DNA from 2 places in the Psychrosphaera aestuarii genome. Region 2 is predicted to be linked to the other one. Evidence: predicted binding sites of a transcription regulator. Region 2 holds the regulator's gene; the other holds the start of a gene.

Region 1 (5,447 bases), 1.1 Mb from region 2:
GATTTTACCAATCATGGCGCCAACTTCAGTGCGAGTTTCCCATAACGGTTTGCCCGTTTCTTTGGCAATTGCAAGTGCTACTGGCTCTTTATATTCACCAAGTAATTCAGCAAAACGTTTGATAATAGTTAAACGTTCTTCTACGGTTTTGTCTGCCCATGGTAAAAATGCCGCTCGTGCAGCCTTAACCGCTTGGTCTACTTGCTCTTCAGTTGCGGTTAACGACTCCCATAGCAATTCGTCAGTTGCAGGGTTAAGAGAACCAATTAGGTGTCCTTCGCCAGCAACCCATTCGCCGTTTATAAATTGGCCATTAATATATTTGTTTTCACTATTTGACATAAAATAATCCTATTTTAAAAGGGCAGCGCGTACTTGATCGCCGGCTTTCACATTTAATAAATCAGCATAATCCGAAGTTAATAGAACCGTCATATTTTCATGATCTAACGTGGTTTTTATTCCAGTTGCTCTAAACTCTTCAACAGATAAGTTAGCAATGATGACGTTTTTGTCGGATTCAAGCTTTTCTACAATGTTCACTGTAAATAAATCGCTGTTTTGAACAGTATGGATTTGAGATATATCCGCTTCTACAGTAGGGCCACCATCAAAAATGTCTACGTACTGCTTATAAGTAAAGCCTTCAGATTTAAGTAATTTTAGTGCAGGCTCTGTATTTTTATGAACTTTACCTATGACCGCTTGCGCTTCTTTTGACAAAAGATTTACATAAACTGGGTATTTAGGCATAAGTTCAGCAATAAATACTTTTTGGCCTATACCCGTAAGGTAGTCAGCCGTAGGAAAGTCCATTGAGAAAAAGTGCTCTTCTAACCACTTCCAAAATGGTGAGTCGCCATTTTCATCAGAAACACCGCGCATTTCTGCGATAACGGTATTGGAAAAGCGCTCTTGGTGTTGAGCTAAAAATAAGAACCTAAACTTACTTAAAATACGACCTGTACAGCCTTTACGGAACTCTTCTCTTAAGAATAATGTGCATAATTCACTCGCACCCGTATAGTCATTACACAAGGTTAATATATCCGCTGTGTTATAAATATTGAGCTGTCGACTATTATGAACAACCTTACCTAAATGATAATGGTAAAAGGCATCATCAAGTCCTACATATGACTCAATGCCACTAGTGCCCATTATTTTACCCGACGCCACGTCTTCCATAACAAAGAGAAACCCGTGTTCTTCTTTTTTGTCAGACACTTTTGACTTAAATGACGCTTCTGCGCGCTGGATTTTTTTGGCAATTAGCTCATCATTAACCGGTAACGATGTAAAACCATGCCCTGACTCTTCTGCAATTTTCAGAAGTTCAGGGAAGTCTTTTTCTTGGATTGGACGAATTACAAACATCACATCTTCTTCCTTTATAAAAATAGCCAATAAAAAATTGGCTATTTATACTTAACGAGCGCTAAATTAAGCGTTTACGATGCTTGCAACGGCTTGTTCAAACTGAGCCATGCCTTGATCAATATCTTTTAGAGGAACGATTAAAGAAGGTGTGAAACGAATTACGTTTGCGCCTGCAACTAAAATCATAGTGCCGTGCTCTAACGCTGCGTTTACGAACTCTTTTGCGCGACCTTCAAAAGCATCTGTAAGTTCTGCACCTACTAACATGCCTTGGCCACGAATATCTTTAAACACGTTATATTTGTTATTAATTTCTTCAAGTTTCGCTTTGAAGATAGCTTCACGTTCTTTAACGCCATTTAATACTTCTGGAGTATTAATAGTATCTAATGCTGCTTCAGCAACAGCACAGGCTAGCGGGTTACCGCCATATGTTGAACCGTGAGTACCAATCTTAAGATGTTTAGCTAACTCTGTAGTTGTTAACATTGCGCCGATAGGGAAACCACCACCAAGGCCTTTCGCTGAAGCTAGGATGTCTGGAGTGACGCCTAGACCCATGTACGCATATAACTCACCTGTGCGACCCGCGCCAGATTGAACTTCATCAAATATTAACAAGGCATTGTTATCATCACAAAGCTGACGAACGCCTTCAATAAATTCTTTTGTTGGTGGAATAATTCCGCCTTCACCTTGAATCGGCTCTAGCATTACCGCACAAGTTTTATCTGAAATGATTTCTTTTAAACTTTCTAAGTTGTTGTATTCAGCATGAACGATATCGCCTGGTTTAGGTCCAAAACCGTCTGAGTACGCCGGTTGACCACCAACAGTTACCGTAAAGAACGTACGACCGTGGAAACCTTTTTTGAATGAGATGATTTGCGTTTTGTGCTCACCGTGAACATCAATAGCCCAGCGACGTGCTAGTTTTAGCGCCGCTTCGTTTGCTTCTGCGCCTGAGTTGGCAAAGTAGACTTTTTCAGCAAAAGTAGCATCAGTTAGTTTTTTCGCTAAACGCAGTGCTGGCTCATTTGTCATTACGTTACTTAGATGCCAAATTTTTTCGCCTTGCTCTTTTAATGCACCAACTAAAGCTGGGTGACAATGACCAAGGCAGTTGACCGCAATGCCTCCGGCAAAATCGATGTATTCTTTATCGTTTTGGTCCCAAACGCGAGAGCCTTGTCCTCTAACAGGAATCACAGCCGCAGGAGAATAGTTAGGTACCATTACGTCATCAAATAAAGCGCGTGTTACAGTCATTTTTGTTTCCTTGTGTTAAACCTATCTCGACAAATCGAAGAATTTCAAAACAGGATTTTAAAAGTAAATACCCGCCAATTATTGCAGATTTAGACGCAAATGTCTCCATTTCAAACATCTGAGGAGTTGCTATTAGGGCTGGATAGCCAAGTTATGAATAATTAGTGAATATTTATTTAGTACGATTTTTAAAGGGGAATTATTGTGCCTATCTGCACGCTTTTAAAATTAGACATTAACTATAAAATGTCTAATTATTGCCTCATAGTGGTGCAAAATTACCGATGAATAGATTGTCATAAAAAAAATCAACAAAATTTTAGATTAGAGGGATTTTTATGTGTTTTTTGCAATTATTGGCTAGTTCTATTCGATAAATTCAGTTTTGTTAGATTTATTTTATTAAGGATAGTGACAAAGTCATTATTGATTTTACAGCCAGTAAGAAAGCGTTTTGCTTCTGGTAATTCAATCAGTCTAGCTTTTTGCAATAACTTGTATTGAGAATAAGTCTTTGATTTCAATAATAGAGACGCTATCGGCGTAAGCGAATCAATCGCTTCATTATTAACAATTTGCTCCATTGCTGGAGCTAGTGGAGCAAATTTTAATTCTAAGTGTTGCAGTAGTAAAAGACTCACATCTAACCCATGGTTAAGCACCAATTGACTCGCAAACTCACCATCTAATACTAAAGAGTTTAAAACCTTTTCAATATCACTACGACCAGAGTTTCGCGCCTTGTGCATTTCTTCAAGCCTAATTTTATCAAAAGCCCTAAGGTACATTCTCATCACTAAACCATACCCAAAACTATGCAAGAGACCAAGAGTGAAAGCGTGAAGAGGGTTCACATTAAAACGTGGTGCCAAGGTTTCCATACAATTTGCTGTTGCAATGGAGTATTGCCACAATTTTAGTTTAAAGTCTGAAAAAGGATCTGTGCTGTGTGGCAACCACTGTTTTGCAATTATCGCCAGCAGTGGCGCTTTTATATTGTCAATTCCAACATACCTAATGGCTAAACCAACATCTTCTTGAAAAGGTTTTGTCGAGTCTTTTTCACGGAAAGGGGGTTTGTTTACAATGTTTAGTAGTTCCCGCTTAATAATAGTATTTGGCTCTATAAGCGCAGCGAGCTGTTTGGTATTTAATGCTTTCGAGAGGCAAGCATCTACAGTTTTAGCTAAATTAGTGTCTAGCTTTAGAACTTCGCTGAACAAATATTCAGGGTCAGTTACTTTGCTGTCGATATAATCAAACAGTGCGTCATGAAAATATTCATTAACGTAAACCTTAAACTCTTCTTCGGTTTTTATTTTTCGCTCTTTTAGTTTTTGAGCTTTGGCTTCAACCGACAGTAAGTCTCGCGTAGTAGTAGTTTCTATTAATGTGGGTGTTAAACCTAAACGGGTTTTAGCGACTTTGTCTGATATCATCAAGTCAACAAAACGAGCTTGAATAATTTGATGAAATTTATTATTTGATGACTCTGTCATTTACGTTTTACCGTTTTCTAGTTAGGTTGCTTTTATAAAATTATTAAGCATATCAAGCCCATGCTCAGACATTACTGATTCTGGATGAAATTGTACACCCATAACTGCATAGTCGCGCATAGCCAGAGCCATTAATTCGACAGCTTCGTCACTCGATGTAGGCTTTACCCAAGCTGTAGGCTCTATGTATTCAGGTAATGTATCGGGTTTTACAATTAACGAGTGATAGCGAGTAACCGATAACGGATTAGGTAACGCTGTAAATATGCCTGACTCATTATGTTCAATGAGCGACGTTTTACCATGCATTACTTGCTGTGCTTTGCACACCGTGGCCCCAAAATATTGGCCAATAACTTGATGGCCCAAACATACACCTAAAATAGCTTTGTTTTTGTAAAAATGTTTTATTACATCGAGGGAAAGCCCAGCTTCGTTAGGCGTGCCGGGCCCTGGTGAAATTACAATTCGTTCAGGGTTAAGAGACTTTATCTGATCGATAGTTATTTCGTCGTTTCTCTTAACAACAATTTCTTGGTCTAAAGACTCAAAGTAATTGACTAAAGTGTAAGTAAAAGAGTCGTAATTATCGATCATTAACAGCATGAAAAACTCTTATCTTGGGTCAGCCACAAATCCTAGTGCGTCATAAACAGATTTTAATGTTTTCTCCGCTCTTGCTGAGGCTTTTTCAGCACCAACGCGCATAATTCTATTTAACTCAGTTTGGTCTTCTCTGATCTCTTTAAATTTAGCCTGAATAGGTTCGATCATTGAAACAACTGCATCGGCCGTATCTTTTTTCAAGTGACCATACATTTTGTCTTCATATTCAGGCACTAATTGCTCAATAGTTTTACCAGTTGCTACGCTTAATATAGTCAATAAGTTAGATACACCTGGCTTTTCATTAGTATCAAAATAAATTCTAGCTTGTTCGTCAGAATCGGTGACAGCTTTTTTCAGTTTCTTTTCAATTTTTTTAGGCTCGTCTAATAACATGATGTAACCATTAGGATTATCATCCGACTTAGACATTTTCTTTAACGGATCCTGAAGGCTCATTACTCTTGCACCAAATTCAGCAATTTGAGGCTCTGGTACTGTAAATACATCGCCATATATATTATTGAAGCGAGTCGCTATGTCTCTAGTAAGCTCTAAATGTTGCTTTTGATCTTCACCAACTGGAACTTTATCTGCTTGATATAGAAGAATATCGGCGGCTTGTAAAACAGGGTAACTGAACAAGCCAACATTTATGTTATTACTATGTTTGCTAGACTTGTCTTTAAACTG
Region 2 (5,447 bases):
AAACGGGAACCACCATAACCTACTCTCTTAATGCCAGTGTGGTAGAAGAATTAATGAGTGGCTTATTTTCTATATTTGGACAAAAAGACGAAAGTAAAAAGGAGTCTTTATGAACTTAGTTAAATTCAGCATCTTTATCACTGTTATAACGTGTGTAGTAGCTGCTATTGCCATCAATTTGGTACCCGAGGGATTACAACTCCCAATTCATTGGAACGCTAGCGGTGAAGTAGATCGAATGACTAACGCTACCACGGCGCTAATAATGCCTCCTGTTTTGATGATAGCGTCTCTTTTGGTTCTAACTGTATTAAAGCATTTAGAGCCGAGAAAAGAGAACCTTACTCATTCATTAACTGCAGCGCGAGCAATCATAGCGTCGGTGGTGGCTCTACTTGCAATTATCGAAGCCGGTTATTTAGCAATGCTATTAGGGGTAGAATTCGAAATGCATAAAGTCATTCTTGCATCGGTAGGATTAGTGTTAATGGTTGCTGGTAATTATATGAGCAAAACTAGAAGTAACTTTTTTATCGGCATTAGAACGCCTTGGACATTAAGTAGTGACGAGGTTTGGCGGAAAACACATAGGCTAGGTGGTAAATTGTTTATGTTAGCCGGTGTTATCACAATGCTTGTTGCACCTTTTGCTAACAACGAGCTACTAAAATTAGTGATCCCTGTTGTTGTTGTTCCTGCCGCACTAATACCCGTCGGCTATTCATGGTGGTTATGGCGAGAAGAACAAAAAAAGCACCCTTAGGTGCTTTTTTTAAATAAAAACCACGTTAGTTTTTATTATTTACCGTTTACGAACTCTTCACCAAGTGTGATGTCGCCACGTAAACCTTCGATCATTTCAGCTTTACATTTAGCTTCAAAGTCACTTAGGTCACCGTAATGGAAGATTTCTTTTACGCCATCTTTACCAATTAATACTGGCTGAGCAAAGAAACGAGCATCTTCACTATTTACTTCTACATATGTGTATTCGTAAACATCATCTTCGCCGTTAATAGCATCTACTAGGCTTAAGCAAAAACGTGCAGCTGCAAGGCCCATAGATAAAGTAGCAGAACCGCCACCAGCTTTAGCTTCAACAACTTCTGTACCAGCATTTTGGATACGGGTAGTTAGCTTCTCGATTTCTTCTTGAGAGAACTCAACACCTTCTACTTGAGAAAGTAGAGGAAGGATAGTTGTGCCACTGTGACCACCGATAACAGGAACAACGATGTCTTCACAGTTAAGTCCTTTTGCTTCAGCTACAAATGCTTCTGCACGGATTACGTCAAGCGTCGTTACACCAAATAATTTAGCAGGGTTGTATTTGCCTTTGGCTTTTAACGTTTCTGCAGCAATTGCTACTGTTGTGTTAACTGGATTTGTAATAATACCAGTAAGCGCCTCTGGGCAGTTGTCAGCAATACCTTCAACTAATGTTTTTACGATGCCCGCATTGATGTTAAATAAATCTGAACGGTCCATGCCTGGCTTACGAGGAACGCCCGCAGGAATAAGAACGATGTCTGCACCTGTTAACGCTTTTGCAAGATCGTCAGCGCCAAAACCTTCAACTTTAACTTGAGTTGGGATGTGGCTTAAGTCAACTGCAACACCTGGAACAACCGGTGCAACGTCATATAAGGCTAATTCAGAACCAGCAGGTAACTGAGTTTTAAGTAGTAATGATAAAGCCTGTCCGATACCACCAGCGGCACCTAATACTGCAACTTTCATATTAATCTCCAATTTTAATCAATGATCGAGAAGTAAATTTTGCCGCAACCATACTGAAAGTTCGGCGAAAACTCAATTCGCAATTAGTATTATATGATGAAATGCATTAAAATTCCGCCTGAGTAGCTGGCAAGGAAAAAATACAATGACGCAAAACAAGCAAGAAGCACTAATTAAAGCATTTAAAGAGCTTTTAAACGAGGAACGTTTCGGATCGCAAATAGATATCGTCGATGCGCTTAAAGGCCAAGGCTTCGATAATATTAGTCAATCTAAAGTATCTCGGCTACTAACACGCTTTGGTGCAGTAAGAACCCGTAATGCCAAACAAGAAATGGTTTATTGTCTACCTGCCGAGCTTGGTATGCCAACGGCAAAAAGTCCATTGCGTCAGTTAGTTTTAGATATTAATCACAACGAAGCGATGGTTATTATCAAAACTAGTCCTGGGGCTGCTCAGCTAATTGCTCGATTATTAGATTCTGTCGGTAAAGCAGAAGGTGTATTGGGGACTATTGCTGGTGATGACACTATTTTTATAGCGCCGTTAAAAGTAAGTGAGATTGAGCACACTCTTAATAACGTAAAAACATTATTTGAAACCGTGTAACTCAACCTCTACATTAATGACTATTTATTCGAAACTGATTTGACCGTCATAAGACCCACTTGTATGTCGGTTACTTCAACTTTATCACCCGCTAAAAGCGGTTCATCACTTTCTATTTTCCACGTTATACCTGAATATTGATAACTGCCAGGCTGAGTTGGCGACACAGCCGTCTCTAACCTAAACTGGTGTCCAAACAAATCAGAGTGCACATTATGCGCAGGTTCCGTTTTCTGTAGATTAGATAGCGGCTTCCATAATATGGCACTATAAACCCCTGACAAAACCGCAATGCATAACGAAATAACTGTCCATGTATCACTGATAATACCGAACTGTAATAACACTCCTGTTGTTAGCGTTGCCAATCCAATTAAAGTTAGGAAAAAGGTCGCAAAACCTAAAAAAACAATATCGATAACAGCAAGTAAAACACCCGCAGCCATTAACATTTGAGCTGTATTTTCAAAAAATGACATCACAGTCTCCTTTAGCTTTTATTCATGGTGCCAATAATACTCATAGCCTGCGCAACCATGCTACTCGCGTCAGTGGCGTTATCTGGAAGAAGAACAACCGACGATTCCTTCGCAATAGCCTGTTTAGCACTAATTGCTTTTGTTGCTAGGTCTAGCTGAATCGCTTTCTGACCCTGCTCGGTCTTGGCAACGTTACCAATTGTTTCTAAAGCTTCCGCTTTTGCTACCGCAACTTGCATAATCGCTTTCGCTTCACCTTCTGCCTTTAATATTTGCTCTAATTTTTCAGCTTCTGCAGCAAGTACTTGCGCTTGCTTTTGACCTTCCGCTACATTAATTGCAGCTTGACGATCACCCTCTGACTCTAAGACTTGAGCTCGTTTTTCACGCTCAGCTTTCATTTGGCGCTCCATCGCTTCCATTACAGATTGCGGTGGAATGATGTCTTTAATCTCATAACGTAAAACCTGAACGCCCCATGGACCAGCCGCTTCATTTATTGCTGCGACAATATTGGTATTTAACGAATCACGCTCTTCGAATGTCTTGTCTAGTTCCATTTTACCGATTTCACTACGCATCGTCGTTTGAGATAGTTGAATAACGGCAAATACATAATCGTCAACACCATAAGATGCTTTATAAGGGTCTAAAACTCGAAAGTACAATACACCATCAACAATTAATGAAATATTGTCTCGCGTAATCGCAGATTGACCTGGTACGTCAACGGCTTGTTCTTTTAAAGAGCGGTCATAAGCAACAACATCAACAAAAGGCACAATAAAGTTTAAGCCAGCCTCAATAGATTTATTAAATTTACCAAATCGCTCAATAACATATGCTCGATTTTGAGGAACAAACTTAATAGACGATTTCAGTAACACGACAACTAAAATTAGAAGTGCAAACTCAAACGAGATCATTGAGCTAAGTATTTCATTCATAATAAATTCCTTTTACAGCGGTTAAAAAGATAGAGAGGATAATTGATTAATTAACATTACCTTGATTTAGCAAGTAATCAATAGATGGTGCGAAAAAGGCTGCGCCCGTTTCTGCAGTTGTGTAATTCAGTAAATGATCATAGTTTCCGGCATCGCTACCAAACACCATATTTGCTAATATTTTTTCAAAGCTATCAGCATTAGCACAATACGAAACAAATAGAAGCCCCTGCGTCGTAAGGTTACCATAAGGCATACTTTGTCTTAGTAGCTGAATAGGCTCGCCATTAGAATCAAAACATCGAGCCCGAAACGCATGTGCGGTCTCAGGTAGTTCGTCTTGGCTTACTCTTGAATTATCCTTTTTATAGCGACCAATTATGAGCTCCTGCTCTTCAGTAGGGATACCTTGCCATCTGTTAATATTATGCCTATAACGCTGAATATGCACGTAGCTACCGTTATTAAATGGACCCGGCTCATCTATTAATGCAATTTTGCGCCTTAAACGACCTTTGGGATTTGCAGTGCCTTTTATAAAACCTGTTAAATCTCTACCATCCAAATATCTAAAGCAGGGAACCTGTTCTATTAACTCAACCATTTCACCAAATAGATTAAGTAGCCGTCGGCTAGCGATATAATTAACGTCATGTCTATCGGAGCGAAGTTGAAAAAATAAATCGACTGGCACGGCAGGCATATGTCGATCTTCATGGTGCATAGAGGGGAATGGTTTTAAATTGGCCGGTTTACTGTCTGGATATAGTTCCGACCAAAAGTTGGCACCTATAGCAACCACACCGCTAAACATAGCTTCGGAAAACTGCTCATTGATCTCATCGAATAACGCAGGCAGTTGGCTCAATGCCTCTCTTATTGCCGGCTCATATCCTTCATGGGTATTAAAAAACAAGTGCAAACCATGCAAATTTGCTTCACTGCATATGCCCCACTGTTCTCTCGACATTTGACTACCCACTAGTACGATTTTTTCTTATTTTAAATAGATTTATTCAAAAGTGAACTAAATTATATTAACTATACTTTATGCGTTTACTGTTAACTCTTTTATAGAGTTTTAGACTTTTATTACTACAATTAACAAAATTGTTAAAAAATTGTCATAATTAAACAAGTCTGAAATATTTCTGTAACATTTCTGTTGTTTAATGATGCGCATTCGAGCCAGGTCAGTTTGGCTTATGTTTAATTTAAATTTCGTTTACAGGTGTTCATATGAAAATGTTTAAGACGTTGGTTGCCACTTCAATTTTAGCTTCAATGCCTGCCGCTGTTTTAGCAGACCCTGTCGTTTACGGCAAAGCTAATTTAACTGTGCAATCGTCAGATGACGGAACAGAGTCAACAACTGAAATAAAAAGCAACGCATCACGCATTGGCATAAAAGGATCGCAAAAACTCGATGGCGGCCTGGAAATGGTTTACCAATATGAAGTACAAGTAGACGTTTCTGATGAGTCAAAAGAACTAAACCTAACGTCTCGTAGCCAATATATTGGTATCCGAGGTGCATTTGGTGAGTTATTAGTCGGCCGTAACGATACCGTATTAAAACAGTCACAAGGTAAATTCGATATCTTTTCTGACCTTGAAGGCGATATAAAAAGCTTGTGGAAAGGCGAGAATCGTATGAACGATTCAATCACT

What was found. Region 2 encodes ArgR, which controls arginine synthesis, uptake and breakdown. Its sites were predicted from a motif close to ANTGAATANNTATTCANT; they were not measured.
Region 1: J9318_RS12815 (aspartate aminotransferase family protein) is a predicted target of ArgR. The motif match lies at 2,813-2,830, and genes of this name have one in related genera.

What each region holds. Positions count from the first base shown of each region.
Region 1 covers NZ_CP072844.1:2,824,138-2,829,584, reverse strand. Annotated here, with positions in the region: gene astD (succinylglutamate-semialdehyde dehydrogenase) at 1-342, opposite strand, end outside; gene astA (arginine N-succinyltransferase) at 352-1,377, opposite strand; gene J9318_RS12815 (aspartate aminotransferase family protein) at 1,444-2,649, opposite strand; gene J9318_RS12810 (HDOD domain-containing protein) at 3,003-4,148, opposite strand; gene J9318_RS12805 (anthranilate synthase component II) at 4,170-4,754, opposite strand; gene trpS (tryptophan--tRNA ligase) at 4,764-5,447, opposite strand, start outside.
Region 2 covers NZ_CP072844.1:835,914-841,360, reverse strand. Annotated here, with positions in the region: gene J9318_RS03890 (autorepressor SdpR family transcription factor) at 1-113, shown strand, start outside; gene J9318_RS03885 (SdpI family protein) at 110-763, shown strand; gene mdh (malate dehydrogenase) at 799-1,740, opposite strand; gene argR (transcriptional regulator ArgR) at 1,886-2,350, shown strand; gene J9318_RS03870 (NfeD family protein) at 2,371-2,829, opposite strand; gene J9318_RS03865 (SPFH domain-containing protein) at 2,841-3,776, opposite strand; gene J9318_RS03860 (Dyp-type peroxidase) at 3,823-4,746, opposite strand; gene J9318_RS03855 (porin) at 5,016-5,447, shown strand, end outside.